One region of the Streptomyces sp. B21-105 genome, then DNA from elsewhere that is predicted to be linked to it. Evidence: riboswitches for the same ligand, from Rfam matches in the RefSeq annotation. Region 1 holds a riboswitch; each other region holds the start of a gene.

Region 1 (10,332 bases):
GGCCCGGCACCGGGATCGACGTCGTCGTGATCGAGGCCAGCGGCCTCGCCGAACCGCAGGAACTCGTCCGCATGGTGCTCGCCAGCGATCACCCGGGCATCGTCTACGGCGGGCTCGTCGAGGTCGTCGACGCGGCCGAGTTCGACGACACCCGGGCGAGGCACCCCGAGATCGACCGGCATCTCGCCCTCGCCGATCTCGTCGTGGTGAACAAGCTCGACCGCGCACCGGACCCCGAGCGCGTCCTCGGGCTCGTCCGCACCCTCACCGACCGGGCGGCCGTCGTCCCGGCCACCCACGGCCGGGTGGACCCCGAGCTGCTCTTCGACTGCCGGCCGAGCGAGGAGCGCATCGGGCAGCTGTCCTTCGACGACCTGCACCGGCACGCCGATCCGCACGACGCCGATCCGCACGACGCCGATCCGCACGACGCCGAAGCGGATGCGCACGGCGGGCACCTGCACACCGGCTACGACAGCGTGTCCTTCGTCTCCGAAGTCCCCCTCGACCCGCGCCGGCTGATGCGGTTCCTCGACAGGAGGCCGCAGGGGCTCTACCGGATCAAGGGGTACGTCGATTTCGGCCCGCACGACCCGGTCAACCGGTACGCCGTGCACGCGGTCGGGCCCTTCCTGCGCTTCTACCCGGAGCCCTGGCCGACCGCCGGCGCCCGACTCAGCCAGCTCGTGCTCATCGGCGCCGCCATCGACACCGAAGCCCTGGGCGAGGAGCTCGCGGGCTGTCGCAACGACGCCCCACCCGCCGACGAACACGGCATGTGGGGCGTCCTGCGCTTCGTCCGGAACCCCGAGGAAGCCGAGGAAGACCTCCCCGAGGCGGCCGGGGTCTAGTGCCGTGACCGGAGAGGTTCACCGGCTCGCGACGCCCGGCACGGCACGGCACTCCCCCAGCCTTCGGCCGGGGGTTGTCAGCTGCTCGCTCTGGAGCATGCATAACGTCGTTTCAGCTCGATCGTGCGATGGTCGGCTTCTGGGCTTGCGGCGCGACGGGTCGTTCGGGCTACGGTGACCGTGCGGTCTGGGAGGCCGGGTAGGGCGCCGGTGTGCGGGGCCCCGGCTCCACCAGCGAGACGGCTCGGGGCCTCCCCGTCGCCTTTGGCCGTATCCATATGTCCAGGTCGTGCGGGAGCCGGCCTCCCGGGTTCGGACCACGCACCGGATGCGTGTCGCTGCCCCGGGGTCGAGTACGCCGGTAACCGGTGCGCCCAAGACCGTCCGGGGCGTGCGGCTGAGCAGGACCCACTTCTGCTCAGTCCACAGGAACGGTACCCCCAGGCCGCGTTAGATCGGCCCCGCCACCACGCTCACCGTCTTCGCCAGTGACACGCCCGAGCCGTCACGACGCGGGTCGATCTCCGGCAGCTCGGCCGGCAGGCCGTTCTTCTGGGCCGCCTTGGCCGGGACGGGGCCGGCCCAGGCCAGCGACAGGCAGTCCTCGCCCTTCAGGAACCGCTGGCAGCGCACGCCGCCGGTGGCGCGGCCCTTGCGCGGATACTGGTCGAACGGGGTCAGCTTGGCGGTCGTCTGGACCGAGTCGTCCAGCGTGCCCCGGGAGCCGGCGATGGTGAACACCACGGCGTCCACGGCCGGGTCCACGGCTGTGAACGAGATCACCTTCGCGCCCTCGGTGAGCTTGACGCCCGCCATGCCGCCCGCCGGACGGCCCTGCGGACGCACCTGAGAGGCCTGGTAGCGCAGCAGTTGGGCGTCGTCGGTGATGAAGACCAGATCCTCCTCGCCGGTGCGCAGTTCGACCGCGCCGGCGATCCGGTCCCCGTCCTTGAGGGTGATGACCTCCAGCTCGTCCTTGTTCGTCGGGTAGTCGGGCACGACGCGCTTGACGACGCCCTGTTCCGTGCCGATGGCCAGCCCGGGGGACGACTCGTCGAGCGTGGTGAGGCAGACCACCGTCTCGTCGCCCTCGAGGGACACGAACTCCGCCAGCGGGGCGCCGCCGGACAGGTTCGGCGCGGACGCCGTGTCCGGAAGCTGCGGCAGGTCGACGACGTTGATCCGCAGCAGGCGCCCCGAGGACGTCACCGCGCCGATCTCCCCGCGCGCGGTGGCCGGCACCGCCGAGACGATCACGTCGTGCTTGGTGCGCTTGCCGTCCCCGTCCCCGTCCCCGTCCTCGGCGTTCGCCGTGAAGGGATCGCCGTTCGCCGTGCGGGCCAGCAGCCCTGTGGAGGACAGCAGGACGCGGCACGGGTCGTCCGCCACCTGGAGGGGCACGGCGGCGGCCGTGGCGCCCGACGACTCCAGCAGGACCGTACGCCGCTCGGTGCCGAACTTCTTGGCCACCGTGGCGAGTTCCGCGGAGACCAGCTTGCGCAGCTCCGCGTCCGAGTCCAGGATCCGGGTCAGCTCGGCGATCTCCCCGGTGAGCCGCTCCTTCTCCGACTCCAGCTCGATGCGGTCGAACTTGGTGAGGCGGCGCAGCGGAGTGTCCAGGATGTACTGGGTCTGGATCTCCGACAGCCCGAAGCGCTCCATCAGGCGCTCCTTCGCCTGCGCGCTGTTCTCGCTGGAGCGGATCAGCCGGATGACCTCGTCGATGTCGACGAGGGCCGTCAGCAGGCCCTCCACCAGGTGCAGCCGGTCGCGGCGCTTGGTGCGGCGGAACTCGCTGCGGCGCCGCACGACGTTGAACCGGTGGTCGAGGTAGACCTCCAGCAGCTCCTTCAGGCCCAGCGTGAGCGGCTGGCCGTCCACCAGCGCCACGTTGTTGATGCCGAAGGACTCCTCCATCGGCGTCAGCTTGTAGAGCTGCTCCAGCACCGCCTCCGGCACGAAGCCGTTCTTGATCTCGATGACCAGGCGCAGGCCGTGCGCCCGGTCGGTGAGGTCCTTGACGTCGGCGATGCCCTGGATCTTCTTCGAGCCGACCAGGTCCTTGATCTTGGCGATGACCTTCTCGGGGCCGACCGTGAAGGGCAGTTCGGTGACGACCAGGCCCTTGCGGCGGGCCGTGACCGTCTCCACCGCGACCGTGGCGCGGATCTTGAAGGTGCCGCGGCCGCTCTCGTAGGCGTCACGGATGCCGGAGAGGCCGACGATCCGGCCGCCGGTCGGCAGATCGGGACCGGGGACGAACTTCATCAGGGCGTCCAGATCCGCGCCGGGGTGGCGGATCAGATGGCGGGCGGCCGCGACGACCTCGCCCAGGTTGTGCGGCGGCATGTTCGTGGCCATGCCGACCGCGATCCCGGAGGCGCCGTTGACCAGCAGGTTCGGGAAGGCGGCGGGCAGCGCGACCGGCTCCTGCTCCTGCCCGTCGTAGTTCGGCGCGAAGTCGACCGTGTCCTCGTCGATCGACTCCGTCATCAGGCTCGTCGCCGCGGCCTGGCGGCACTCCGTGTACCGCATGGCGGCCGGCGGGTCGTCGTTGCCCAGGGAGCCGAAGTTGCCGTGGCCGTCGATGAGCGGCACGCGCATGGAGAAGGGCTGGGCCATGCGCACCAGGGCGTCGTAGATCGAGGAGTCGCCGTGCGGGTGCAGCTTGCCCATGACCTCGCCCACGACACGGGCGCACTTCACATAGCCGCGCTCGGGGCGCAGGCCCATCTCGTTCATCTGGTAGACGATGCGGCGGTGCACCGGCTTCAGGCCGTCACGGGCGTCCGGCAGGGCGCGGGAGTAGATGACCGAGTACGCGTACTCGAGGAAGGAGCCCTGCATCTCGTCGACGACGTCGATGTCGAGGATCCGCTCCTCGTACGAGTCGTCGGGCGGCGGGGTCTTCGTGCTGCGGCGGGCCATCGCTGCCGGCTCCTTGCTGGGGCGTGTGACGGGATCTGACGCGGACCATTGTGGACCGTGGCACTGACAGGGCGGCGAGGACCCGGCGGCGGCCCTTGGGCCCCGCCCGCTTCAGTCGCCTCGTCCACGGCTGCCCGCAGGCTACGCGATCTCGCTCTCGGCGTATGTCGTCCGGGAACTTCGCCTCCTGTCCGCACGCTTGCATACAGTGACAGGACCGGCAGGAAAACCGCGGTTTCGACGACCGCGTCCGCGATCGGAAGGGACGTACATGCCCATGGGTCACACGGCCACAGCCCAGGCAGGCTCCGGGGGCCTGACAGCGACCGAGCACCGCCTGGCCAACGGCCTGCGCGTGGTGCTCTCGGAGGACCACCTGACCCCCGTGGCGGCGGTGTGCCTCTGGTACGACGTCGGCTCACGCCATGAAGTCAAGGGTCGTACCGGCCTTGCTCACCTTTTCGAGCACCTGATGTTCCAGGGGTCCGGCCAGGTCAAGGGCAACGGCCACTTCGAGCTCGTCCAGGGCGCCGGCGGTTCGCTGAACGGCACCACCAGCTTCGAGCGCACCAACTACTTCGAGACCATGCCCGCACACCAGCTGGAGCTCGCCCTCTGGCTGGAGGCGGACCGGATGGGATCGCTGCTCACCGCGCTCGACGACGAGTCGATGGAGAACCAGCGCGACGTCGTCAAGAACGAGCGCCGCCAGCGTTACGACAACGTTCCCTACGGCACCGCCTTCGAGAAGCTCACCGCTCTCGCCTACCCCGACGGCCACCCCTACCACCACACGCCGATCGGCTCGATGGCCGACCTGGACGCGGCGACGCTGGAGGACGCGCGTGCGTTCTTCCGCACGTACTACGCGCCCAACAACGCGGTCCTGTCCGTGGTCGGCGACATCGACCCGGAGCAGACGCTCGCCTGGATCGAGAAGTACTTCGGCTCCATCGCCGGGCACGACGGCAAGCAAGCGCCGCGCGACGGCTCGCTGCCCGACGTCATCGGCGGGCAGCTGCGCGAGGTCGTCGAGGAGGAGGTGCCGGCCCGCGCCCTGATGGCCGCCTACCGACTGCCCGAGGACGGCACGCGCGCGTGCGACGCCGTCGACCTGGCGCTGACCGTCCTCGGCGGCGGCGAGTCCTCCCGCCTCTACAACCGGCTCGTGCGCCGCGACCGTACGGCGGTGGCGGCCGGCTTCGGCCTGCTGCGGCTCGCCGGGGCGCCCTCCCTGGGCTGGCTGGACGTGAAGACGTCCGGCGACGTCGAGGTGCCCGTCATCGAGGAGGCCATCGACGAGGAGCTCGCCCGGTTCGCCGCGGAGGGCCCCACTGCCGAGGAGATGGAGCGCGCCCAGGCCCAGTTGGAGCGCGAGTGGCTCGACCGCCTCGGCACGGTCGCCGGCCGCGCCGACGAACTGTGCCGGTTCGCCGTCCTGTTCGGCGACCCGCAGCTCGCCCTGACCGCGGTCCAGCGGGTGCTGGACGTGACGGCCGAGGAGGTGCGGGAGATCGCCGAGGCCCGCCTGCGTCCCGACAACCGCGCGGTGCTCGTCTACGAGCCCACCGCCCCCGAAACCCCCGCCGACCAGGACGAGAACGAGGAGGCGGCCCGGTGACCGAGCTCGCCACGATGGACTTCCACCCCCAGCCCCGGGCGGGCGAGGCCAAGCCGTGGGCGTTCCCGGCGCCCGAGCGCACCGCCCTGGCCAACGGCCTGACGGTGCTGCACTGCCACCGCCCCGGCCAGCAGGTCGTCGCCGTCGAGATCCTGCTCGACGCCCCGCTGGACGCCGAACCGGCCGGTCTCGACGGCGTGGCCACGATCATGGCGCGCGCCTTCTCCGAGGGCACCGACAAGCACTCCGCCGAGGAGTTCGCCGCCGAACTGGAGCGCTGCGGCGCCACTTTGGACGCGCATGCCGATCACCCCGGCGTCCGCATCAGCCTCGAGATCCCGGCCTCGCGCCTGACCAAGGGCCTCGGTCTGCTCGCCGACGCCCTCAGGGCGCCCGCGTTCGCCGACAGCGAGGTCGAGCGCCTCGTACGCAACCGGCTGGACGAGATCCCGCACGAGCTGGCCAACCCCTCCCGGCGCGCGGCCAAGGAGCTCTCCAAGGAGCTGTTCCCGGCCACCGCCCGCATGTCGCGTCCGCGGCAGGGCACCGCCGAGACGGTCGAGAAGATCGACTCCGCGGCCGTCCGGGCCTTCTACGACAAGCACGTCCGCCCCGCGACGGCCACCGCCGTGGTCGTCGGCGACCTCACCGGCGTCGACCTGGACGCGCTCCTGGGCGACACCCTGGGCGCCTGGACGGGCTCCGCCGCCGAGCCCCGCCCCGTGCCGCCGGTGACCGCCGACGACGCCGGCCGGGTCGTCATCGTGGACCGCCCGGGGGCCGTCCAGACGCAACTGCTGATCGGCCGGATCGGCGCAGACCGGCACGACCGCGTGTGGGCCGCCCAGGTGCTCGGCACCTACTGCCTCGGCGGCACCCTCACCTCCCGTCTGGACCGCGTCCTGCGTGAGGAGAAGGGCTACACCTACGGCGTCCGCGCCTTCGGACAGGTCCTGCGGTCCGCGCCGGACGGCTCGGGCGCCGCGATGCTCGCCATCAGCGGTTCCGTCGACACCCCGAACACCGGTCCCGCGCTGGACGACCTGTGGAAGGTGCTGCGCACCCTCGCCGCCGAGGGGCTGACCGACGCCGAGCGTGACGTCGCCGTGCAGAACCTGGTCGGGGTGGCGCCGCTGAAGTACGAGACCGCGGCGGCCGTCGCGAGCACGCTGGCCGACCAGGTCGAACAGCACCTGCCCGACGACTACCAGGCGACGCTGTACCAGCAGCTCGCCGCGACCGGCACGGTGGAGGCGACCGCGGCGGCCGTGAACGCCTTCCCGGTCGACCGTCTCGTGACGGTTCTGGTGGGCGACGCGGCCCAGATCAAGGCACCGGTCGAGGCCCTGGGCATCGGCGAGGTGAAGGTCGTGTCCGCCGAGTAGTCGCCCGGTCGCCGACCGCCGCGGCACAACGGCACGCACGCACAGGGGCCCTGGTCGACCGAGCGTCACCAGGGCTGCCGTTTGTCCGAATTGGGGCGGAGGTTGCCTGTCTGCCCTGTGGGATGCGCTACAAAAACCGTGATCCGTTTGAGGATTGGACCCCCTGCCGCTTAGCTTCATCCGGGCTGTCCGTCAGGCACTGCGCCGCAGCCGCGGCACCGGACAGTCATCGCCGAGTCCCCGTACGGCGCGAGCCAGGGGAGCCGGGGACCCACTTTGTGCAGTCCCTGGGGTGAATCGGACGCCCGCGTGTACGCGAGGGGGTCCGTAGGAGACCTTCCTGCTCCGAACCCGTCAGCTAACCCGGTAGGCGAGAGGGAAGGAAAGGACACCCCTGACTTCATGGCGTTCACCTGCGCCACCGGGAAGCACCGCCGGCCCAGCCGGATGCAGCGTTCCACCGCTCGCGCGGTCGGCGTGGCGGCGCTCACCACCACCGGTGTGATGGCCACCGTCGCCTCCACCCCGGCCCTCGCGGCCGAGCAGCCCACCCCCGAGCAGACCGGTCTGATCCCCGTCGTCACGGCCGGCGAGTCCATCGCCGAGTCGGTGGCCGACCAGGTCGACGAGCAGGTCGCCGCGCAGAAAAAGGCCGCTTTCGAGGAGGCCGCCCGCAAGGCCGCCGCGAAGAAGGCCGTGGAGGAGCGCGAGGCACGCGTGCGTGCCGCCCGTGAGGCCGAGCGCAAGCGCCTCAACACCTTCGTGCTGCCGATCACCGCCTCCTATGTCTCCACCGGCTACCAGGCCAGCAGCTCGCTGTGGTCCTCCGGGAGCCACACCGGCGTCGACTTCCACGCGGCCCGTGGCACCACCGTGCACGCGGTCGGATCCGGCACCGTGGTCGAGGCCGGCTGGGGCGACGCCTACGGCAACCAGATCGTGATCAAGATGCACGACGGGACGTACACGCAGTACGCCCACCTGTCGTCCATCGAGGTGTCGGTGGGCCAGACGGTCACCCCCGGGCAGCGCATCGGCCTGTCCGGCGACACCGGCAACGTCACGGGGCCGCATCTGCACTTCGAGGCCCGCACGACCCCCGAGTACGGCTCGGACATCAATCCGGTCACCTATCTCCGCCAGCACGGCGTCGGCATCTGACGACCGACGGCGACAGATCGTTCGGCCCCGGCCCCTCGGCCGGGGCTTTGCCGTTTCCGGGGCCCCGCTGTCCAAAAAATATCCCTGGATTCCGGCTCCCCGTCGGAAATTCCCGCTCATTGCAATAGAGTCACGGAACACGCGTCAATCGTCGACGTTTCACGGGGATCAAGGCGGAGGTCCGTCATGCGAATTCCGGCGCACTCGGTGTGCACGGCCATCCGGGACGACATCGTCGCGGGTGTCTACGAACGCGGCAGCCGCCTCACCGAGGAACTCCTCGCCCGCCGCTACGGCGTCTCGCGCGTCCCCGTCCGTGAGGCGCTGCGCACCCTGGAGGCCGAGGGCTTCGTCGTCATCCGGCGGCACGCGGGCGCGTGCGTGGCGGAGCCCACCGAGCAGGAGGCCGCGGACCTGCTGGAGATGCGGCTGCTGCTGGAGCCGCTCGGCGCGTCCCGGGCCGCCCAGCGGCGCACGGAGGCCCATCTGAAGGTGTTGCGCGGCCTGGTCCGGCTGGGCCAGGAGCGGGCCAGGAGGGGCAACAGCGACGATCTGCGCTCCCTGGGGTGCTGGTTCCACGAGACCCTCGCGCAGGCCTGCGGGAGCCCTGCCCTCGCATCGATGCTCACCCAGCTCCGGCACAAGATCGCCTGGATGTACGCGGTGGAGGCGCCGGCCGACCCCGTGGAGTCCTGGGCGGAGCACGGCGTCATCGTCGACGCGGTGACGCGCGGCGACGGGGAGCGCGCGCGGGCGGTCACGGCGCTGCACACCGAGCGCGCGACGCTCGCGCACCGGCTGCGCTTTTCCCAGGGAACCGAGGCCGCCGACCGTGTGAGGACTTCGCAACGTCCCGTAAACATGACGGGCCTGCGGAATTAACACGAGAGCCGTATACAAGTTCGGGTAATTCACGGGGGATTACTCATGCTGCCGTCGGCGGGAAATGTAAAGGGCTCGCCCGGTAATTCGGACGAGCCCTTCACCGCGGAATGCAGCGGTGCTCAGACGGTCTCGGGAAGTTCCTCGAGGCCCTCGGCGACCAGCTTCGCCAGCCGGTCGAGCGCGGCGTCCGCGCCCTCGGCGTCGGACGCGAGGACGATCTCCTCGCCGCCCTGGGCGCCCAGGCCGAGAACGGCCAGCATGGAGGCCGCGTTGACGGCGTTGCCGTCGGCCTTGGCGATCGTCACGGGGATGCCTGCGGCCGTGGCGGCCCGGACGAAGATGGAAGCGGGGCGGGCGTGGAGGCCCTCGGCCCAGCCGACGTTGACGCGGCGCTCAGCCATGTGATGCTGCCCTTCGGTGTCTCAGGTTGTCTAGACCAGTGTTCCACACGTGAAGCGTGTGAGGGACGGTCCCTGGGTGTCCCGTCACCATGTGGCCGTCGGATCGCGGCCTCGACCCGACGTGCGCCCTCCAGACTGCCTCGCGCTGTTGTCGGAAGCGAGCCGTAGTGTGGGCCCCATGCAGAGCGCGTCGGACCGGCACGAGTACCCCGCCCACTGGGAGGCCGACGTGGTGCTGCGCGACGGCGGCACCGCGCGCGTGCGCCCCATCACCGCCGACGACGCCCAGCGCCTGGTCAGCTTCTACGAGCAGGTCTCGGACGAGTCGAAGTACTACCGCTTCTTCGCGCCCTACCCGCGCCTGTCCGCGAAGGACGTCCACCGGTTCACGCACCACGACTTCGTGGACCGGGTGGGACTCGCGGCCACGGTCGGCGGCGAGTTCATCGCCACCGTGCGGTACGACCGCATCGGCCCGGACGGCATGGCCGCCTCCGCGCCGGCCGACGAGGCCGAGGTGGCCTTCCTCGTGCAGGACGCCCACCAGGGACGCGGCGTCGCCTCCGCGCTCCTCGAACACATCGCGGCCGTCGCCCGCGAACGCGGTATCCGCCGCTTCGCCGCCGAGGTGCTCCCCGCCAACAACAAGATGATCAAGGTGTTCACGGACGCCGGCTACACCCAGAAGCGCAGCTTCGAGGACGGCGTCGTCCGCCTGGAGTTCGACCTCGAACCCACCGAGCGCTCCCTCGCCGTGCAGCGCGCGCGGGAACAGCGCGCCGAGGCGCACTCCGTACGGCGGCTCCTGACACCCGGCTCGGTCGCCGTCGTGGGTGTCGGTCGCGGCCCGGGCGGGGTCGGCCGAAGCGTCCTCGGCAACCTCCTGGCGGCCGGGTTCACCGGACGCCTGCACGCCGTGAACCAGGCCTTCCCCGAGGACCTGAAGGAACTGGACGGGGTGCCCGCCCACCGTTCGATCCGGGACATCGCGGAGCCCGTGGACCTCGCGGTCGTCGCCGTCCGGGCCGAGCAGGTGCCCGCGGCCGTCGCCGAATGCGGCGAACACGGCGTGCAGGGACTCGTCGTGCTGTCCGCCGGCT
Region 2 (10,332 bases), 1.2 Mb from region 1:
CTCACGGCCGGCTCGCTGTCGGTGAACGGCGAGTCGGGCTTCCGGGACGGCTTCGCGCCCCTGCTGCCCGACACGCCCGTTCCGCTGGGCGACCTCGACGCGCTGGCACGGGAGGTGACGAAGGGCGACGTCGCCGCCCTGATCGTCGAGCCGATCCAGGGCAAGGGGGTGCACGAGGCGCCGCCCGGCTATCTCCGTGCGGCGCAGGAACTGCTGCACAAGCACAAGGCGCTGCTCATCGCGGACGAGGTGCAGACGGGCCTCGGACGGACCGGCGACTTCTACGCCTACCAGCACGAGGAGGGTGTCGAGCCGGACCTGGTGTGCGTGGCCAAGGCGCTGTCCGGGGGCTATGTGCCGGTCGGGGCCACCCTCGGCAAGGACTGGATCTTCAAGAAGGTCTACTCCTCGATGGACCGGGTGCTGGTGCACTCGGCGAGCTTCGGCGCCAACGCGCAGGCCATGGCGGCCGGGCTCGCCGTGCTGTCCGTCATGGAGAACGAGCAGATCGTGGCGAACGCGCGGGCCACCGGCGACCTGCTCAGGACCCGGCTGGCGGCACTCGTCGACACGTACGAGCTGCTGGCCGACGTCCGCGGCCGGGGTCTGATGATCGGCATCGAGTTCGGCAAGCCCAGGTCGCTGAAGCTGCGCAGCCGGTGGGCCATGCTCCAGGCGGCCCGCAAGGGACTCTTCGCGCAGATGGTGGTCGTACCGCTGCTGCAACGGCACCGGATCCTCACCCAGGTCTCCGGCGACCATCTGGAGGTGATCAAGCTGATCCCACCGCTGATCGTGGGGGAGCGGGAGGTGGACCGGTTCGTCGACGCCTTCACCGCGGTGATGGACGACGCACACAGCGGCGGCGGACTGATGTGGGACTTCAGCAAGACCCTGGTCAAGCAGGCGGTCGCCCAGCGCTGACGCCCAGCGCTGACACCGCACGGGTTGCCGCATCAGCGGTCCGTTTTGCCTCTGGGGCAAGAGATTTGCCGCAGAGGCAAGATCTCGCGTCCAATGGAGGCATGAGCCCAACCGAGTCCTGGCACCCGGCGGAACAGACCGAGGCACTCTCCGCCGTCGCCCCCCAGCTGCGCGCCCTGCGCCGCCGGGCCGCCCTCACCCTCGAGACCGCCGCCCGGGCGGCCGGGCTATCGCCCGCCCATCTCTCCCGGCTGGAGACCGGGCAGCGGCAGCCCTCGCTGCCGATGCTGCTCGCCCTCGCCCGGATCTACGGTACGACGGTCTCCGAGCTGCTCGGCGAGGCGGCCGCCGACCGCGACGCCGTCGTGCGCGCCGCCGCCATGGAGCCGACCCGCGCGGGCGGCTGGACGTACTGGCAGACCGGCGCCTCCGGGCGGGCGATGCAGGCCCTGCGCGTGCACGTCCCGTACGGGGCGCAGGGCGACATCGTGCGGGTGCACCCCGGCGAGGAATGGCTGCACGTCCTGCACGGGCGGCTGCGGCTGCGCCTCGCGGACACCGCCGACCTGCTCGGGCCCGGTGACAGCGCGCACTTCGACTCGCTCACCCCGCACCGCATCGCCGCGCAGGACGCCGACGGGGTCGAACTCCTCTTCGTCCACACTTTGCTGCAGAGCCCGACCGCCACGCTGTGCCTGGGCCCGAACCCGTCCGAGACCGGAGTGACGTCATGAGCGACATCGAGGAGAAGTTCCCCCGGGCCGTCTGGATCCGGCTGTTCATCTACATCGCCGTCGGGCATCTCTTCGCGGGGTTTCTCTGGCTGCTGTTCGAGGTGGGCGCCAAGCGGTAGGCGGAGCAGGTTGATCAGGTTGAGCAGCAGGCCGAGCAGTAGGGGGAGCAGGGGAGCGGCTGTCAGTCCACGAGTCGCTCGCGCAGTCGGGCGCGGGTCTCGTGGGAGAGACGGAGGCCCTGTTCCAGGTAGGGGTCGACACCGCCCCAGGTCTCCTCGATGGTCTCGAAGGCCGCCTCGAGGTACTCCGCGCGGGCGTCGAAGAGCGGGCCGAGCAGTTCCATGACCTCGGGGGAGTAGGCCGCGGCGGAGGTGGCGCTGCGGCGCACCCGGTAGCGACGGTGCTTGGCGTTGGACTCCAGGTAGTCGCCGAGGATCGCCTCGCGCTCCACGCCGACGGCGAGCAGCGTCACCGCGACGGACAGGCCCGCGCGGTCCTTGCCCGCCGCGCAGTGCATCAGCGCCGGCACGCTGTCCTCGGCGAGCGCGTGCAGCACCTGTGAGTGCTCCGCCGTGCGCTCCGTGACGATCCTGCGGTAGGAGGCGATCATCCGGCCGGCCGCCTTGCCTTCGCCGAGGATGCCGCGCAGCTGGTCGATCTCGCCGTCCCGCACCATCTTCCAGAACTCGGCGCCGTCCGCCGGGTCCGACAGGGGCAGGTTCACGTTGCGCACACCCGGCAGCTCGACGTCCGGCCCCTCCAGCTTCTGGTCCGCGGCGTTGCGGAAGTCGAAGACGGTGTGCAGGCCCAGGCCGGCGAGGAACGCGGCGTCCTCGTCGGTCGCGTGCGCGAGGTGGCCGCTGCGGAACAGCACGCCGTGGCGCACGCGCCGGCCGTCGACGGTCGCCAGACCCCCGACGTCCCGGAAGTTGCGCACGCCGGCCAGCTCGGGCTCGGTCGACGGGATCTGCTGCGTCACGGGGGCTCCCTCCCAGTCGGTCCGCGTCGGCGCGGCTCGTGGTGGCCGACGAGACCTCCTCGACCATACGACACGGGTCCCCGGGGCAACCGGTCGTCCGCCGGTCGTCCGCCGGTCCTCCACCGGCCGGTCGTCCATCGGGCGGCCGGATGGACGTCCGCCCAGGTGGAGCGTCGTCCGCCGGAAGTTGCCCGACGGGCCGACCGCATTCGATGATGTTGACGCTTGATCGCACCTGTTCGAATCAGTGGGGGTTTTTGATGCCCGAGATCGCCGACGCCGGCCGCACCTGGGTCCTTTCCGGGCCCACGGGCAGTTACGCCCTCCACCTCACCGAGGCCGACGAGCTGGTCCACCTGCACTGGGGCCCGCACATCTCGCTCGCCGACGCCGAGGCCCTGGCCGCGTTTCCCTGGTCGGAGCGCGGGGCGTCCTTCGAGTCCCCGCTCGACGGCCGCGAGGAGTACCCGGTCGAGGGCGGCCCCCGCTTCGTCCGGCCCGCCCTGTCGGTGCGCACCGACGAGCGTCGCGGCACCGAGTGGACCTTCGAGGCGCACGAGCGGGACGGCGACGAACTGCGGTTGCGTTTCCGGGACGCCGGACTCGCCGTCACCCTGCACTACCGGATGCGCGGCGACGTCGTCGAGCGGTGGACGACCCTGCGCAACGAGGGCGAGCAGCCGCTGGAGCTGCTCCGCGCGGACTCGGCCACCTGGACCCTGCCCGAGCGGGACGACTGGCGGCTGTCGCAGCTGCACGGCCGCTGGGCCGCCGAGTCGCGGCTCGCGCGCACCCCGCTCGGCCACGGCGAGACGGTCATCGGCAGCCGCCGCGGCCACACCGGCCACCAGCACCTGCCCTGGGTCGCCCTCGACACCGACGCCACCGAGGAGCGCGGCGAGGTCTACGGCTGTGCGCTCGGCTGGTCGGGCTCCTGGCGGATCGGCGTCGCCCGGCTGCCCGACGGGCGCGTGCAGATCACCGGCGGCGCCGGGTACGACGACTCGGGCCTGCTGCGCCTCGCGGCGGGCGAGTCCTTCACCACGCCGGTCTTCGCCGGACTGTGGAGCGACGCCGGCTTCGGCGGGGCCAGCCGCGCCTGGCACGTTTACCAGCGGGCCCATGTCGTCCCGGACGCCGAACAGGACCGGCCGGTGCTGTTCAACTCCTGGGAGGCCACCTACTTCGACATCTCCGAGGAGCAGCAGGCGACCCTCGCCCGGCGCGCCGCGGCGATCGGCGTCGAGCTCTTCGTGGTGGACGACGGCTGGTTCGGGGCGCGCACCGGCGACCACGCCGGGCTCGGCGACTGGCAGCCCAACCCGGACCGCTTCCCGAACGGCCTGAAGCCCCTCGCCGACTACGTGCGCGCCCTCGGCATGCAGTTCGGCATCTGGGTCGAGCCCGAGATGGTCAACCCGGACAGCGACCTGTACCGGGCGCACCCGGACTGGGTGCAGTTCCAGCCGGGACGAAAGCGGACGGAGTTCCGCAATCAGCTCATGCTGAACCTCGCGCGCGAAGACGTCCAGGAGTATCTCTGGGAACAGCTCGACGGGCTGCTGTCCAGCGCGCCGATCGACTACGTCAAGTGGGACTTCAACCGCTGCTTCACCGACGCCGGCTGGCCGGACGACCCCTATCCGCAACGCCTGTGGGTCGACCACGTGCGGGCTCTCTACAGCCTCCTGGACCGGTTGCGGGCAGCCCATCCGGGCGTCGCGTTCGAGTCCTGCTCGGGCGGCGGTGGGCGCATCGACCTCGGGATCATGAGCCGCACCGACCAGGTGTGGACCTCCGACAACACCGACCCGCTGGACCGCCTCGACATCCAGCACGGCTTCAGTCAGATCCACCCGGCCCGGGTCATGGCCGCGTGGGTCACCGACAGCCCCAACACGCAGCTCAACGGGCGGGTCAGCTCGCTGCGCTTCCGGTTCGTCAGCGCCATGGCCGGGGTGCTCGGCGTCGGCGGGGACCTCGCCGAGTGGAGCGAGGAGGAGCTCGCCGAGGCGCGCCGGTGGGTGGACCTCTACAAGGACGTCCGGCATGTGGTGCAGCAGGGCGACCTCTATCGGCTGCGTCCCCCGGCGGGCGGCCTGAGCGCCGTCCAGTACGTACTCGGGGACGAGACCGTCGTCCTCGCCTGGCTCCAGGCCCAGCGGTTCGGTGAGCCCGTTCCGGCGCTGCGGCTGCGCGGGCTCGACCCGAAAGCGTCGTACGAATGCCGTGAAACGGGTGAAATCCATCGAGGTGCGGTGCTCTTGCATCACGGAATGCACGCCGGACTGCGGGGCGACCTCGATGCGGCAGTTATCCGGCTGCGTCGCATCTGAGGTTTCTGTCCGAATTGGATTCTTCGTTACAACTCGCTCTGGAATAGGAAAAGCTGGACCAGTGTCACGTGAGCAGCGTCATATCTGTGACGGTAAGTCGCCCGTCATGTTCACGTAATGCATGTGGTTTTCCGGGGTGTTTGCCCCTATGGGGATCTTTGTATTCACGGAGCGTGACCGCGAATTCTCACAGCGGATCAAGAAAAATGCCCTGACCGTGCAACCTCTGCTTGTCCCTGTGCGTCTTGGTCGCTTACGTTCCACACCAATCCGGACGGACGCCTAATCCTGCCGCCGCCCGGAATCCGCACTCTCACCCGTACATGGCAGGAGCGGGGGACCCACAGGCACCACGCCTGTTCCGGTCCCGGAACAGGCTCGGGGTAAAGCCGCGTCCCGACGTGGCCGGACATCTCCAGTCCGCACCCGACAGCTCACCTCGTAGGCGCCGGAGAGGAATTCGTCATGCCCGCGAAGGGTAAGCACCGCCGTCCCAAGGCCCAGCGCCTCACTCGTTCCATAGCCGTCGCCGGAACCGGCGGGGCCGCGCTCGCCCTTCCGTTCATGGCCGCCTCCGGCGCCCACGCGGCCACTGCGGAATCCGCGCCCCAGGCGGTCTCCCGGGCCGTCGCGCAGACGGTTTCCCAAAAGGCCGTGCAGGCCGCTCCGGTGACCCGGAAGACCGCCGCCGCCACGACCTACACCGTGCGGTCCGGCGACTACCTCTCGAAGATCGCGACCGAGCAGCACGTCAGCGGCGGCTGGCACAGGCTGTACCGGGACAACCGTGAGGCCGTCGGCGCGGACCCCTCGCTGATCCATCCCGGCCTCAAGCTGACGATCGGCAAGAAGGCCGCGGCCGGCACCGCCAAGCCGTCCAGTTCCTCCTCCTCCTCCTCCTCCTCGTCCTCGTCCTCGTCCTCGTCGGAGTCTTCCGCGGACTCCTCGACGTCGTCGAAGTCCTCGGGGTCCTCGGGGTCCTCGGAGTCGTCGTCCTCCGCGAAGACGACCACCCAGGCCGCCGAGAGCAGCACGGGCGGCTTCACCCTGCCCGTGGCCGGCGCCACCGTCGGCACGCCGTACCACCAGTCGGGCAGCATGTGGTCCAGCGGCTACCACACCGGCGTCGACTTCGTCGTCCCGACCGGGACCTCGCTCAAGGCCGTCGGCGCGGGCACGGTCGTCTCCGCGGGCTGGGGCGGCGCCTACGGCAACCAGGTCGTCATCAAGCTGGACGACGGCTACTACGCCCAGTACGGCCACCTGTCCCAGCTGTCCGTCTCGGCCGGCCAGACCGTCGACGCGGGCCAGCAGGTCGGGCTCTCCGGCGCGACCGGCAACGTGACCGGCCCGCACCTGCACTTCGAGATCCGCACCACCCCGGACTACGGCTCGGACGTCGACCCGATCGCCTACCTCCGCTCCCACGGCGTCTCCGTCGGCTGACCCCCTCCGACGACCCCGCGCCTGACACGAAACCGAAGGCCGGCCCCGATCGCACGATCCGGGGCCGGCCTTCGGCGTGTCCGGTGTGGGTGCGGCGCGGACCCCACGGACCCGCGGACTCCAGGAACCCCGCCGACCCCCGCTGACTCCGCCGACTCCGCTCATTCATGATCGTTCGATTGCGGTCGTGTGGCGTGTCCGGTCGCACCGTCGACAGGCGACGCCGATACGGACACAGTGGTCCAGTCAGACGGCAAGCGCTTTCGGCGTCGGCCTCGGACCCGAGGGGACGCCGACCGGGCGTCGGCGCGGGGTCCGCCGCGCACGGAGGCCGCCCGCCGCCCCGGTCCCACCGAAGGAGCCGCATCCCGTGACGACGACGCGCAGAACATTCGGCACACTCGCCGCCTCCGCCGCCCTGGCCGCCCTCGCCCCGTCGACGACGGCGAGCGCCGCGCCCCGCCGCCGTCGGCTTATCGCCCACGACGACTTCCGGCACGGCCTCGGCCGATGGGCCGTCGAGCGGGAGCAGGGCGGTACGGTCACCGCCTCCTGCGGGAGCCTCGAGATCGACGTGCCCGCCGGCGCGACGGTCTGGTTCACGCAGCGGCTCGACGGTCCGTACGTCCTCGAGTACGTCGCCACGCCCGTCTCCGCCGGCGGGCCCAACGACCGCGTCTCCGATCTCAACAACTTCTGGAACGCCGTCGACGTCCGCTCCCCGGACGATCTCTTCGCCACCCCGCGTGGCGGCGCCCTCGCCGAGTACGACCACCTCAAGACGTACTACGTGGGCTATGGCGCCAACGGCAACACCACGACCAGGATGCGCCGTTACGTGGGCGAGGCGGGCGTGCGCCCGCTGCTGTACGACTACACCGAACCGCTGCTCGTCGCGAACCGGCCGCACCACGTGCGGATCGTCTCCGACGGCTCGGTCGTGCGCTGGTGGAACAACGGCCGGCTGGTCTTCGACCACACCGACCCGGAGCCCTACACGAGCGGCCACTTCGCCTTCCGCACCACCTGGAGCCACTTCCGCATCAACGACTTCCGCGTGTGGTCCCTTGTTCCCTGATTGGCAAATTCTTTAAGAGTGGCTTTTCTCACCGTCCGTCAATCCCTGCCTACGGTCGCGTAGGTCACATTCGAAGGTGAATCATGATCTGCTGTGGCAGACGATTCGAAGAGTGACAACAGATCAGTGATCGGGTCGTACGTGGCGGTGGGGGACAGCTTCACCGAGGGCGTCGGCGACCCCGGCCCCGACGGGGCGTTCGTCGGCTGGGCCGACCGGTTCGCGGTGCTTCTCGCGGACCTGCGACCCGAAGGCGACTTCGCCTACGCCAACCTCGCGGTCCGCGGAAAGCTGCTCGACCAGATCAAGCGGGACCAGCTTCCCCGGGCGGTGGAACTCGCCCCGGACCTGGTCTCCTTCTGCGCGGGCGGCAACGACATCCTCCGTCCCGGCACCGACCCGGACGAGGTCGCCGAGCGTTTCGAGCGCGCGATCTCGGCCCTGACCGCCGCAGCCGGCACAGTCATGGTGACCACCGGCTTCGACACCCGTGGCGTTCCCGTGCTCAAGCACCTGCGCGGCAAGATCGCCACCTACAACGGGCACGTCCGCGCCGTCGCCGACCGGTACGGCTGTCCCGTGCTCGACCTGTGGTCCCTGAAGTCCGTGCAGGACCGCAGGGCCTGGGACGGCGACCGGCTCCACCTCTCCCCGGAGGGGCACACGCGGGTGGCGCTGCGCGCCGGGCAGGTCCTCGGCCTCGACGTGCCGGCCGATCCGGAGCAGCCCTGGCCGCTGCTCCCGCCGCGCGGCGCCCTCGACGTACGGCGCGACGACGTGCACTGGGCGCGCGAGTACCTGGTGCCCTGGATCGGGCGAAGGCTGCGCGGGGAGTCGTCCGGCGACCACGTGACCGCCAAGGGCGCGCTCTCGCCGGACGACATCAGGATGCGCATCGCGGCCGTCGCGTAGCGGGTCGCGCGGCACGGCTCGCACGTGGGGGACGGCCGGCCGTCGGCGTCGTACGGCCGGCCGCTCCACCAGTGAGGTGATCGCACGGGAGTGGCGTGGGGGCGCGAGCGGGGTCCGGTGCTGGGATGACCGCACCCGCACCCGCACCCGCACCGTTCGCTCGCACCGCACCCTCCGCACCCGCACCCGCACCCGCACCGTCCGCGCCGACACCTCGAGGACCGGTTCCGTATGCCCCTTTCCCGTACGTCCGTCGCCGCGGCGCTCGTCGCCCTGCTCACCCTCGGCGTCCCGGCATTCACCGCGCCCGCGGCGGCGGCCCTGCCGGCCCACCCCGCGGCCGACGCCGCAGCGGCCGACGCCGCAGCGGTCGGGGTCACGGCGTTCGGGGTCACGGCGGTCCGCGCCGTGGCGGTCGAAGCCGCCACCGTGACGGTGACCGGTGAGGGCAGCGCGAGCGCGGAGCCCGACCTGGCGGTCGTCGGCACCGGCGTCGAGGCCACCGCCAAGACCTCGCAGGCCGCGATGGACGCGCAGACCGGCGCCGCCGCCGCGCTGCTCGCCGCGGTCCGGGCCCAGGGCGTCGCCGACCGGGACATCCGCACCGAGAACGTCTCCCTCCACCCCGTCTACGACTACACCGGCGGGGCCTCCCGGCTGACGGGCTATCAGGCCGCCCAGTCCTTCGCCGTCACGGTGCGCCAGGTGTCGAAGACCGGCGCGGTCCTACAGGCGATCACGGACGCCGCAGGCGACGCGGCCCGCATCGGCTCCGTGGTCTTCGACGTCTCCGACGCGGCCCCCCTGCAGGCCCGTGCGAGGGAGGCCGCGCACGCCGACGCCCGGGCCAAGGCCGAGCAGTACGCCCGCCTCAGCGGCCGCGCCCTGGGCCGGCTGATCTCGCTCAGCGAGGACGCGTCCAGCACGCCGCGCCCCAGGCCCCGGCCGGGGACACGCCCGGCGCCGGCATGGCCACCGTGCCCGCGGCGCCCGGCGAGATCAAGGCGACGGCGACGGTGACGGCGGTCTACGCGCTGGACTGAAAACCCGCTCAGGCCGCACGGTCCCCTCCAGGGGCCAGCGTTCCTGCGTGCCCGAGACGCCCGGCGTCAGTCCGATTTCCCGGTTCAGCGATTCGTCCACCCACTCCCGTGCCCGTGCCCGGGGCACCGCGCCCCCGTAGGACGTCAGTTGCACGGCGAGTCCGTCGAGCAGCGCTGTCAGACGCAGGGCGGTGCCGGCCGGGTCGGGGCACCGGAACTCGCCCGCGGCCACGCCCTCCGCGATCACCCCGGTGAGCGCGGCCTTCCACTCCCGGTCGAGATGGCGGGCGACCTCCCGCAGCGCCGGCTCGCGCAGCGACACCGCCCAGCCCTCGATCCACAGCCGCCAGCCCTTGGCCTGGCCGGTGGGCGCGTACCAGCGCACCGCCGACCGCAGCCTGCGCAGCGCCGTGGTGCGGCGGCCGACCAGCTTGCGCAGATGCGTCAGGTCGTCCTGGGCCGCGCGGGCGAACGCGTCGGCGACCAGCTGCTCCTTCGTCGAGAAGTGGTACAGCACCAGGGCGTTGCTCACGCCGAGGGCCGCGGCCACGTCGGCGATCCTGACCGCCGCCACGCCCCGCGCCTCGATCTGCTCGATGGCCGCCCGCAGCAGTTCCTCCCGCCGCTCGGCCACGCTCAACCGCACCCTCGCCACGTCCGTCACCCTACACAGGGGCTGTGAGCTGCCCCGACGCCGTCACCGCCCACCGCCGAACCGCTCTATGACCGCCCGCAGCCGCTCCTTCGCGAGTCGTTTGCGAGTCCTGCGTGCGTGCGCGGCCCGCCCGCGGCGCCGTCGGTCGGGTCAGTACCGGGACGCGGTCCGGGGGCTGTCCACGCGTTGTCCGACGAGGCGACCATAATGGAACGCCTCAGCGAC
Region 3 (10,332 bases), 3.0 Mb from region 1:
CCCTCGCCGCCCGGGCCGAGTCGGAGGGCGTCGACCCGGAGGCGGCGCTGCGGGCGGCGGCCCGCGCCTATCGGGACGCGATCCGGGTCACCGAAGGGACCCTCGACGGTCTCTCCTCAACTCCGCCCTCATCTCCGCCCGCGTCTCCGTCCTCGTCCTCCCCTTCGTCTCCGGCCCCGCCCCCGGCCCAGGCCCCGTCCTCGGGCGAGTGAGCGTGACCGTGCACCTCGAGAAGCCCGTTACGGTCGGGGAGTGAGCGACCCGATCCACCACATCGACCCGAACGCGGCGAGCGACCCGACCCGCCTGTCCCGGCAGCCCCCGGCAGCCGCTCCGCCCGCACCCGAGCTCTTCACCTGGGAGTTCGCCACCGATCCCTACCCGGCCTACGCCTGGCTGCGGGAGCACGCCCCGGTGCACCGGACCGAGTTGCCGAGCGGGGTCGAGGCCTGGCTGGTCACCCGGTACGCCGATGCCAAGCAGGCCCTCGCCGACCAGCGGCTGTCCAAGAATCCGGCGCATCACGACGAACCCGCCCACGCCAAGGGCCGGACCGGTATCCCCGGCGAGCGCAAGGCCGAGCTGATGACGCATCTGCTCAACATCGACCCGCCGGACCACACCCGGCTGCGGCGGCTCGTGAGCAAGGCCTTCACCCCGCGCCGCGTCGCCGAGTTCGCGCCGCGCGTGCAGGAGCTGACGGACCGGCTGATCGACCGGTTCGCCGCCGAGGGCCGGGCCGACCTCATCCACGACTTCGCCTTCCCCCTCCCCATCTACGCCATCTGCGACCTGCTCGGCGTCCCCGAGGAGGACCAGGACGACTTCCGCGACTGGGCGGGGATGATGATCCGGCACGGCGGAGGCCCCCGCGGCGGCGTCGCCCGGTCGGTGAAGAAGATGCGCGGCTACCTGCTGGAGCTCATCCACCGCAAGCGCGCGGAGCTGCCCGCGGAACCGGCCCCCGGCGAGGACCTCATCTCCGGTCTCATCCGCGCCTCCGACCACGGCGAGCACCTCACGGAGAACGAGGCCGCCGCGATGGCCTTCATCCTGCTGTTCGCCGGCTTCGAGACGACCGTGAACCTCATCGGGAACGGCATGTACGCCCTCCTCACCCATCCCGCCCAGCGCGAGGCTCTTCAGCGCTCCCTCACCGAGGACGGCGGCGACCGCTCCCTGCTCGCCACCGGCGTCGAGGAACTGCTCCGCTACGACGGTCCCGTCGAGCTCGCCACCTGGCGGTTCGCGACCGAGCCGGTCCGCATCGGCGGTCAGGACATCGCACCCGGCGATCCCGTCCTGGTCGTGCTGGCCGCCGCCGACCGCGACCCGGCCCGCTTCACGGACCCCGACACCCTCGACCTCTCCCGCAGTGACAATCAGCACCTCGGCTACGGCCACGGCATCCACTACTGTCTGGGCGCCCCGCTGGCCCGGCTGGAGGGACAGACCGCGCTGGCCACGCTGCTCACCCGGCTTCCCGACCTCCGACCGGCGGTGGACCCGGCCGAGTTGAGATGGCGCGGCGGCCTCATCATGCGCGGCCTGCGCACGCTCCCGGTCGAGTTCGCCCCGGAGCCCGCCGCACGCTCCGGCGCCTGACGCTCCCGTCCGGACCGGAACGGCAGGGGCGGGTCTGACCGGGTGCCAGCCCGGATTGTGACCATGTGGCGAAGCGAACGTGACCGATCCTCAAGTCTGTGATCTTCACGTGATCTGCGCGGCATTAACTTGTGACAAGTGATCGTCTGCCGATACGTTCACTCGTCAGCGCGACGCGTCAGCTCACTCGCCCGCGCCGGCACTGCTGTCCAGAGAAAGGCCCTCGCATGCTCTCCGGGAACGGCCGTCACCGTCGCCCCCGCCAGGCCCCCGCGCTGCTCGTCGCGGCCGGGGTGACCGGCTCCGCCATCGCCATCCCGCTGCTCGCCGCCTCCGGCGCGAGCGCTGCGGACGGCACGGTGTGGGACAAGGTGGCGCAGTGCGAGACCGGGGGCTCGTGGAGTGCCGACGACGGCGGCGACGGCGAGTCCGGCGGCCTGAGCCTCACCCAGCAGGACTGGAACACCTACGGCGGACTCGACTACGCGGCGAGCCCCGACCTGGCCAGCCGCAACCAGCAGATCGCCGTGGCGCAGAAGGTGCTCGCCGCCAAGGGCATCGGCGCGTGGGGCACGTGCGGGCTGACCTCCGGGCTCACCAAGGAGAACGGCGCGCTGACCGTGGACACCGGCGTGGCGGGCGATTCGTCAGGAACGTCTGGCTCCTCTGGTTTGTCTGATCTGTCCAGGGGCTTGTCGGGCTCTTCGGGTTCCTCGGGGTCCTCGGGTCCGTCGGGTTCGTCGGGCTCTTCGGATTCCGGCAACGACTCGACCGGTTCCAGCGGTTCCAGCGGTTCCAGCGGTTCGACCGGATCATCGGGCTCGTCCGAGTCGTCCGACTCGTCCGGTGATTCTCCGAGTTCATCCTCACCGTCGCCTTCATCTCCTTCATCCCCATCTGTCGTCACGGGTGACTCCGACGGCACCGGCGGCCAGGGCGACCCTCAGGCCGGCGGCGGCTCACCCGCGGACACCCCGGAAGCGGGCGACTCGGACAAGTCGGGCCAGGAGGTGGGTTCCTGGAGCCTCGTCGACACCGGCTCCCTCGGCTCCGGCCGCCATCGCGGCGCCACGGCCGACGAGCCCGCGGCCAAGAGCGCCGACCCCTCGACGGGCGGCACGTCCACCGCCTCGGCGGGCCGGCATGCCGCCGCCACCTATGTGGTCCAGGAGGGAGACTCTCTCGCCTCCATCGCCGACTCCCTTGGCCTCCACGGCGGATGGCGCGCCCTGTATGCCGAGAACAAGGACGTCATCGGCGCCGACCCGAGCGACATCCTGCCCGGTCAGACCCTCGACACAGGGGCCCAATAGGGCGCAAAGCCCAAGAAGGACAGCGGGAGTTCACGACATGCTTCGCGCCGAATGTCCGATTTGGCGAAAGTGTGGGATGAGTCTCAGAAGCCCTGATCGTCTTTGAAATTCCGTGGATCGCGTGTCTACGGTCGTGACCGCTCGGCAATCCGAGCCCCGGCCGCCGCAACGCCGAATCCTGCCAGCGGCTCCCCGGGAACAGTCGTCGCGTCAAGCGCCGTAGGCAGGAGCGGGGGACCCAAGGTAAGTGCCGCGCCGGGAAGTCGCCGGAGCGGCTCGGGGTGAAGTCACCCCTCCCACGGAGCGCAGTCTCCGGCGGAGGAGTGGCCGGGCAACTCACACGGCCCGAACCCGACAGCTCACCTCGCAGGCGTCGGTGAGGGGATCCACCATGCTGTTTTCCGGTAAGGGCAAGCACCGTCGTCCGTCCAAGGCCAGCCGCGCCGCCGCCATGGCCGGCGTGACCGGTGTCGCCATCGCCGCCCCGCTGATCGCGACCGGCAACGCCTCCGCCGCCACCGCCTCCGAGTGGGACGCGGTCGCCCAGTGCGAGTCCGGCGGCAACTGGTCCATCAACACCGGCAACGGCTACTACGGCGGCCTGCAGTTCTCGTCCTCCACCTGGGCCGCGTACGGCGGCACGCAGTACGCCTCGCAGGCCAACCAGGCCTCCAAGGCCCAGCAGATAGCCATCGGCGAGAAGGTCCTCGCGGGCCAGGGCAAGGGCGCCTGGCCGGTCTGCGGCAAGGGCCTGTCCGGTGCCTCCTACGACGGCGCCGGCGCCGGCTCCTCGAACTCCGGCTCCTCCAACTCCTCAGGCTCGTCGGACAGCGGCAGCAGCACCCGCTCGACCGAGCAGAAGAGCAGTTCCCGCTCCACCGACCGTCCGGCGGCCGCCAAGAAGTCCAAGACGGTCACCACCCCGACCGGCAAGAAGGTCAAGAAGGGCGACGGCGAGTACAAGGTCGTCAAGGGCGACAGCCTCAGCTCCATCGCCGAGAAGCACAAGGTCGAGGGCGGCTGGCAGAAGCTGTTCCAGCTGAACAAGGACATCGTCCAGGACGCCGACCTCATCTACCCGGGTCAGCAGCTCCACCTGAAGTGACAGCCGGCCGCGGACGAAGCCATCGTGCCCGCCTGGTGAAGGCCGGCGCCTGAGGACCTGGTGAGGGTCCCCCCTCGTCTCTTCGTCTCTCGTCCCCCTGGCCCACGGCCACCCTGATCCCCCGTCCCGGTGCGTGTTCCCCCGTACGCACCGGGACGGGGTTTTCTCTTGCGCCCTTCCGGCCCGCCGCCCGCCGCCGCCCGCGGCCCTTTCGTGCGCTCCGGCTGCGACCCTTCCGGAGTGCGCGGTGTTTTCTGGCCTTTTCGGCCGCTTTCCCTTGCTGCTTTGTTCCGAGCGGGAACAATGTGTACGGTCAGTCCGTCCACGGGACGGTCGGTCGGTGGCCGACGCTCCGGAGACGGTTAGGCTCTAGGCGCAAGGCCACGCGCCGCGCACTTTCAGCGTCACATCCCATGAAGGAGATGCTCGTGCCGTCCATCGACGTCGTCGTAGCCCGGGAAATCCTGGACTCCCGAGGCAACCCCACGGTCGAGGTCGAGGTCGGCCTCGACGACGGCAGCACGGGTCGTGCCGCCGTCCCGTCCGGCGCCTCCACGGGCGCCTTCGAGGCCATCGAGCTGCGCGACGGTGACCCGAACCGCTACCAGGGCAAGGGCGTCGAGAAGGCCGTCCTGGCCGTGATCGAGCAGATCGGCCCGGAGCTCGTCGGCTACGACGCCACCGAGCAGCGCCTGATCGACCAGGCGATGTTCGACCTGGACGCCACCGACAACAAGGGCTCCCTCGGCGCCAACGCGATCCTCGGCGTCTCGCTCGCCGTCGCCCACGCCGCCTCCGAGGCGAGCGACCTGCCGCTCTTCCGCTACCTGGGCGGCCCGAACGCGCACCTGCTGCCCGTTCCGATGATGAACATCCTGAACGGCGGCTCGCACGCCGATTCCAACGTGGACATCCAGGAGTTCATGATCGCCCCGATCGGCGCGGAGTCCTTCTCCGAGGCGCTGCGCTGGGGCGCCGAGGTCTACCACACCCTCAAGAAGGTGCTGAAGACCAAGGGCCTGTCCACCGGCCTCGGCGACGAGGGCGGCTTCGCCCCGAACCTGGAGTCCAACCGCGCCGCGCTCGACCTCATCATCGAGGCCATCCAGCAGGCCGGTTACGTCCCCGGCGAGCAGATCGCGCTCGCGCTCGACGTCGCCGCGTCCGAGTTCTACAAGGACGGCAAGTACGAGTTCGAGGGCAAGTCCCGCTCGGCCGCCGAGATGACCGAGTACTACGAGGAGCTCGTCTCCGCGTACCCGCTCGTCTCCATCGAGGACCCGCTGTACGAGGACGACTGGGCCGGCTGGAAGGTCATCACCGACAAGCTGGGCGACAAGGTCCAGATCGTCGGCGACGACCTCTTCGTCACCAACCCGGAGCGCCTGGCCCGCGGCATCGAGGAGGGCTCCGCCAACGCCCTGCTCGTCAAGGTCAACCAGATCGGCTCGCTGACCGAGACCCTGGACGCCGTCGAGATGGCCCAGCGCAACGGCTTCAAGTGCATGATGTCCCACCGCTCCGGCGAGACCGAGGACGTCACCATCGCCGACCTCGCCGTCGCGGTGAACTGCGGCCAGATCAAGACCGGCGCCCCGGCCCGCTCGGACCGCGTCGCCAAGTACAACCAGTTGCTGCGCATCGAGGAGATCCTCGACGACGCCGCGGTGTACGCCGGCCGCTCCGCCTTCCCGCGGTTCCGCTCCGCGAACCACTGAGCGCGGCTCGGCGAACCGCTGAGCACAGCAACGGCTGACCCCACCCGGGGTAAGGCTTAGCCAGTCGCACGAACGTCCCCGTACTCGGTCCCGTACCGTGTGCGGGGACGTACGCACGTGGGAGACGGGAGGCGCAGCACATGGCCGTGAAGGACCGGGACCGTTTCTCCACCGCGACCAGGATCAAGCTGCTCGGCGAGCAGACCGCGGCCCGCGTCTACCGTTCGCAGACCAAGCGCCAGGCCCGCCGCTCCCGCCTCACCGGCCGCGCGGCCCTGCTGGCGCTCGTCCTGTGCACGCTGATCGTGGCCCTGGCCTACCCGATGCGCCAGTACGTCTCCCAGCGCGCCGAGATCGCCGAGCTGGAGCGCGAGAAGCAGCAGGCCGGCGAACGCGTCGAGCAGCTGCGCGACCTCAAGGCGCGCTGGCAGGACGACGCGTACGCCGAGCAGCAGATCCGGTTGCGGCTGCACTACGTGCTGCCGGGGGAGACCGGCTACATCGTCGTCGACCCGGACGCCGCCAGGCAGTCGCGCGCCGACCTCGGGGCGGCCGACCGCCCCTGGTACTCCAATGTCTGGGACGGGGTCGACAAGTCCGACGCCTCCGACCACTGACCGGTCGCCCGGCCGTTCCGTCGACCGGCCGCTCCGGTCGACCGACCGATGGACCGACCGACTGGCTGACTGACTGACCGGTGGCCCGCTCGATCGACCGGATCGCCCGAGTGACCGGTCGCGCCCGCCCGCCCGACCGACTGACCGATGGAAAGACAGGTATGCAGACGCCCCCGCCGACCACTCCGCGCACCGAGCCCACCGACGCGGACGTCGAGGCCTTCAAGCAGCAGCTCGGACGCCCGCCGCGCGGCCTGCGCGCGATCGCGCACCGCTGCCCGTGCGGCCATCCGGACGTCGTCGAGACGGCCCCGCGGCTGCCCGACGGCACCCCCTTCCCGACGCTGTACTACCTGACGTGCCCGAAGGCCAACTCGGCGATCGGCACGCTGGAGGCGAACGGCGTGATGAAGGAGATGACGGAGCGGCTGCAGTCCGACCCCGGGCTCGCCGCCGCCTACCGGGCCGCGCACGAGGACTACGTCCGGCGCCGGGACGAGATCGAGGAGCTGAGGAACTTCCCCAGCGCGGGCGGCATGCCGGACCGGGTGAAGTGTCTGCACGTTCTGGTGGCTCACTCGCTGGCCGCGGGCCCGGGCGTGAACCCGCTCGGCGACGAGGCGCTGGAGATGCTCCCCGAGTGGTGGCGCAAGGGCGCCTGCGTGACCCTTCCCCAGCCGGTCGAGGGGGAGGCCCCGTGACGCGGGTCGCCGCCGTCGACTGCGGCACGAACTCCATCCGGCTGCTCGTCGCCGACGCGGACCCGGAGACCGGCGAACTCGTCGACCTGGACCGCCGGATGACGATCGTCCGGCTCGGCCAGGGCGTCGACCGCACCGGCCGGCTCGCGCCCGAGGCGCTGGAGCGGACGTTCGCCGCCTGCCGGGAGTACGCGGCCGCCATCAAGGAACTCGGCGCGCAGCGGCTGCGGTTCGTCGCCACGTCCGCCTCCCGGGACGCCGAGAACCGGGAGGAGTTCGTGCGCGGGGTGCTGGACATCCTGGGCGTCGAGCCGGAGGTCATCACCGGCGACCAGGAGGCCGAGTTCTCGTTCACCGGCGCCACGAAGGAGCTCACCGGCCGCGACGACCTGGCCCGGCCCTACCTGGTCGTGGACATCGGCGGCGGCTCGACGGAGTTCGTCGTCGGCGACGACCGGGTGCGCGCGGCCCGCTCGGTCGACGTCGGCTGCGTGCGGATGACCGAGCGGCACCTGGTCGTGGACGGGAAGGTCACCGACCCGCCGTCCGAGGAGCAGATCGCGGCGATGCGCGCCGACATCGAGGCCGCCCTGGACCTCGCCGAGCGGACGGTCCCGCTGCGCGAGGCGCGCACCCTCGTCGGCCTGGCCGGGTCGGTCACCACGGTCTCGGCGATCGCCCAGCAACTGCCGGAGTACGACTCGGCGGCCATCCACCACTCGCGCGTCTCGCACGACGAGGTCCGGGCGATCACCGGGCGGCTGCTGCGCTCGACGCACGCCGAGCGGGCGGCGATCGGCGCGATGCACCCCGGCCGGGTGGACGTGATCGGGGCGGGCGCCCTGGTACTGCTGGCGATCATGGAGCGGACCGGCGCACAGGAGGTCGTCGTGAGCGAACACGACATCCTCGACGGCATCGCGTGGTCGGTCGCGTAGTCCTCGGCCGGGCCGCTCCGCGCACTCTGCTGAGCAGGCAGGATGCGCGGATGAGCGGTCCTGGGGGCCCTTCGGGGCCCCTTCGGTGCGTCCGCGCGACAGCCCGCCGGGAAAGTTCGTGAAGTTCTTCACAAGGAATTCGGCCCTGTCGGAGGACGATCGTGTCCCGGTTGACCCTTCCGCGGGCCCAACCCTCGTGTGAACGTGTTCAAAAGCGACGGACGGGGGCGTCTCGCGGGTCTCTCACGAGGGCCTCGCGAGGCCTGTCGCGGGACGCTCACAGAGGCCTTCCGGAGCCGGAGAGGCAGCTCACGCGGCATTGACAACGCCATGCCCTGCACGCGGGTTCCCGCTCTCCGTCATGATGTGGATCACGTGGGCCGCGGAGGATAGCACACACCCCCGACAAGCTTGTGAAGGGGCTCACGAGCGACCCCCCTGAACCGGGTGGATACTCGATGGCATGAGCACCACGGAGCGTCCCAGGATCCTCGTAGTAGGCGGTGGGTACGTAGGCCTGTACGCAGCTCGGCGCATTCTCAAGAAGATGCGCTACGGCGAGGCGACCGTCACGGTCGTCGACCCCCGGTCGTACATGACCTACCAGCCCTTCCTCCCCGAAACCGCCGCCGGCAACATCTCCCCGCGCCACGTCGTCGTCCCGCTGCGACGCGTGCTGCCGAAGGCGGAGGTCCTCACCGGCCGGGTCACCACCATCGACCAGGACCGCAAGGTCGCCACGATCGCCCCGCTCGTGGGCGAGGCGTACGAGCTGCCCTTCGACTACCTGGTGATCGCGCTCGGCGCGGTCTCCCGCACCTTCCCGATCCCCGGCCTCGCCGAGCAGGGCATCGGCATGAAGGGCGTCGAGGAGGCCATCGGCCTGCGCAACCACGTCCTGGAGCAGCTGGACAAGGCCGACTCCACGACCGACGAGGAGATCCGCCGCAAGGCGCTCACCTTCGTCTTCATCGGCGGCGGCTTCGCCGGCGCCGAGACCATCGGTGAGGTCGAGGACCTGGCCCGCGACGCGGCCAAGTACTACAAGACCGTGTCCCGCGAGGACATGCGCTTCATCCTCGTCGACGCCGCGGACAAGATCCTCCCCGAGGTCGGCCCGAAGCTCGGCCAGTACGGCAAGGCCCACCTGGAGAGCCGCGGCGTGGAGATCTACCTCTCCACCTCCATGGACTCCTGCGTCGACGGCCACGTCGTGCTGAAGAACGGACTCGAGGTCGACTCCCACACGATCGTGTGGACGGCCGGCGTCAAGCCCAACCCGGTCCTCGCCCGCTACGGCCTCCCGCTGGGCCCGCGTGGTCACGTCGACACCGCCCCCAGCCTCCAGGTCCAGGGCACCGACTACATCTGGGCCGCGGGCGACAACGCCCAGGTTCCCGACGTCGCCGCCCGCAAGGCCGGCGTGGAGAACGCCTGGTGCCCGCCGAACGCGCAGCACGCGCTGCGTCAGGCCAAGGTTCTCGGCGACAACGTGATCTCCGGTATGCGGGGCTTCCCGCAGAAGGACTACGAGCACTCCAACAAGGGTGCGGTGGCGGGCCTCGGCCTCCACAAGGGCGTCGCGATGATCGTCATGGGCAAGGTGAAGATCAAGCTCAAGGGCCGTCTCGCCTGGTACATGCACCGCGGCTACCACGGCATGGCGATGCCGACCTGGAACCGCAAGATCCGCGTCTTCGCCGACTGGACCCTCGGCATGTTCCTCAAGCGCGAGGTCGTGGCGCTGGGCGCGCTGGAGTCCCCGCGCGAGGAGTTCTACGAGGCCGCCAAGCCGGCCCCGGTCGCCGCGAAGCCGGCCGCCGTCAAGACCGAGAACGAGAAGGCCAACGCTTCCTGACCTCAGGTCACCCGACCTCGGGCCTGCGGGCCCACGGTCACTGAACACCCCCGAAGGGGCCGTCCGCCATCCGTGGTGCGGACGGCCCCTTCGGCGTCCCGCGGCCGGGGCGCGGCCGTCGCAACGGCCCGGAACCGGACATCAGCGTCGTGCGCGCAGAGGCCGCCACCGGCCTGGACCGGACCCGCTTCCAGGCAGCCGACGTCCTGCCGGCCGTCGAGGTGGTCTCCCCGGACTCCGAGGCCCGCGGCCGCGACACCAAGCCCCACAAGTACGCAGCCGCAGGCATCCCGAACTTCTGGCTGGTCGAGCTGGCCGAGGCGAACCAGCAGCCCTTGGTCCGCACCTTCGAGCTCGACCCGGTGACCAGGACCTACGGATTCACCGGCACCCACCGCGACCTGCTCGACGTGGACGTGCCCTACGGCATCGACATCGACATCACGCCCGAAGCCCTCGACGCGCTCTGACGCGTCC

What was found. Region 1 has a riboswitch for cyclic di-AMP ahead of QA802_RS31325 (M23 family metallopeptidase). Riboswitches for the same ligand answer to the same signal wherever they lie in the genome.
Region 2: another riboswitch for cyclic di-AMP. It lies ahead of QA802_RS36400 (M23 family metallopeptidase); the one in region 1 lies ahead of QA802_RS31325 (M23 family metallopeptidase).
Region 3: another riboswitch for cyclic di-AMP. It lies ahead of QA802_RS17495 (transglycosylase family protein); the one in region 1 lies ahead of QA802_RS31325 (M23 family metallopeptidase).

Annotation. Positions count from the first base shown of each region.
Region 1 is NZ_JARUMJ010000001.1:6,897,172-6,907,503, forward strand. It holds gene QA802_RS31305 (CobW family GTP-binding protein) at 1-851, shown strand, start outside; gene QA802_RS31310 (DNA gyrase/topoisomerase IV subunit A) at 1,302-3,779, opposite strand; gene QA802_RS31315 (M16 family metallopeptidase) at 4,051-5,400, shown strand; gene QA802_RS31320 (M16 family metallopeptidase) at 5,397-6,785, shown strand; cyclic di-AMP (ydaO/yuaA leader) riboswitch at 7,006-7,173, shown strand; gene QA802_RS31325 (M23 family metallopeptidase) at 7,188-7,946, shown strand; gene QA802_RS31330 (GntR family transcriptional regulator) at 8,133-8,828, shown strand; gene QA802_RS31335 (HPr family phosphocarrier protein) at 8,951-9,232, opposite strand; gene QA802_RS31340 (bifunctional acetate--CoA ligase family protein/GNAT family N-acetyltransferase) at 9,411-10,332, shown strand, end outside.
Region 2 is NZ_JARUMJ010000001.1:8,123,464-8,133,795, forward strand. It holds gene QA802_RS36375 (aspartate aminotransferase family protein) at 1-924, shown strand, start outside; gene QA802_RS36380 (helix-turn-helix domain-containing protein) at 1,026-1,658, shown strand; gene QA802_RS36385 (DUF6126 family protein) at 1,655-1,777, shown strand; gene QA802_RS36390 (tyrosine-protein phosphatase) at 1,840-2,637, opposite strand; gene QA802_RS36395 (alpha-galactosidase) at 2,898-4,973, shown strand; cyclic di-AMP (ydaO/yuaA leader) riboswitch at 5,278-5,436, shown strand; gene QA802_RS36400 (M23 family metallopeptidase) at 5,439-6,419, shown strand; gene QA802_RS36405 (DUF6250 domain-containing protein) at 6,790-7,497, shown strand; gene QA802_RS36410 (SGNH/GDSL hydrolase family protein) at 7,624-8,409, shown strand; gene QA802_RS36415 (SIMPL domain-containing protein) at 8,641-9,429, shown strand; gene QA802_RS36420 (TetR/AcrR family transcriptional regulator) at 9,409-10,107, opposite strand.
Region 3 is NZ_JARUMJ010000001.1:3,911,068-3,921,399, reverse strand. It holds gene QA802_RS17510 (nucleoside triphosphate pyrophosphohydrolase) at 1-212, shown strand, start outside; gene QA802_RS17505 (cytochrome P450 family protein) at 307-1,605, shown strand; gene QA802_RS17500 (LysM peptidoglycan-binding domain-containing protein) at 1,833-2,918, shown strand; cyclic di-AMP (ydaO/yuaA leader) riboswitch at 3,124-3,306, shown strand; gene QA802_RS17495 (transglycosylase family protein) at 3,310-4,023, shown strand; gene eno (phosphopyruvate hydratase) at 4,446-5,741, shown strand; gene QA802_RS17485 (FtsB family cell division protein) at 5,882-6,358, shown strand; gene QA802_RS17480 (DUF501 domain-containing protein) at 6,520-7,059, shown strand; gene QA802_RS17475 (Ppx/GppA phosphatase family protein) at 7,056-7,997, shown strand; gene QA802_RS17470 (NAD(P)/FAD-dependent oxidoreductase) at 8,461-9,855, shown strand; partial or broken gene QA802_RS17465 (Uma2 family endonuclease) at 9,972-10,325, shown strand.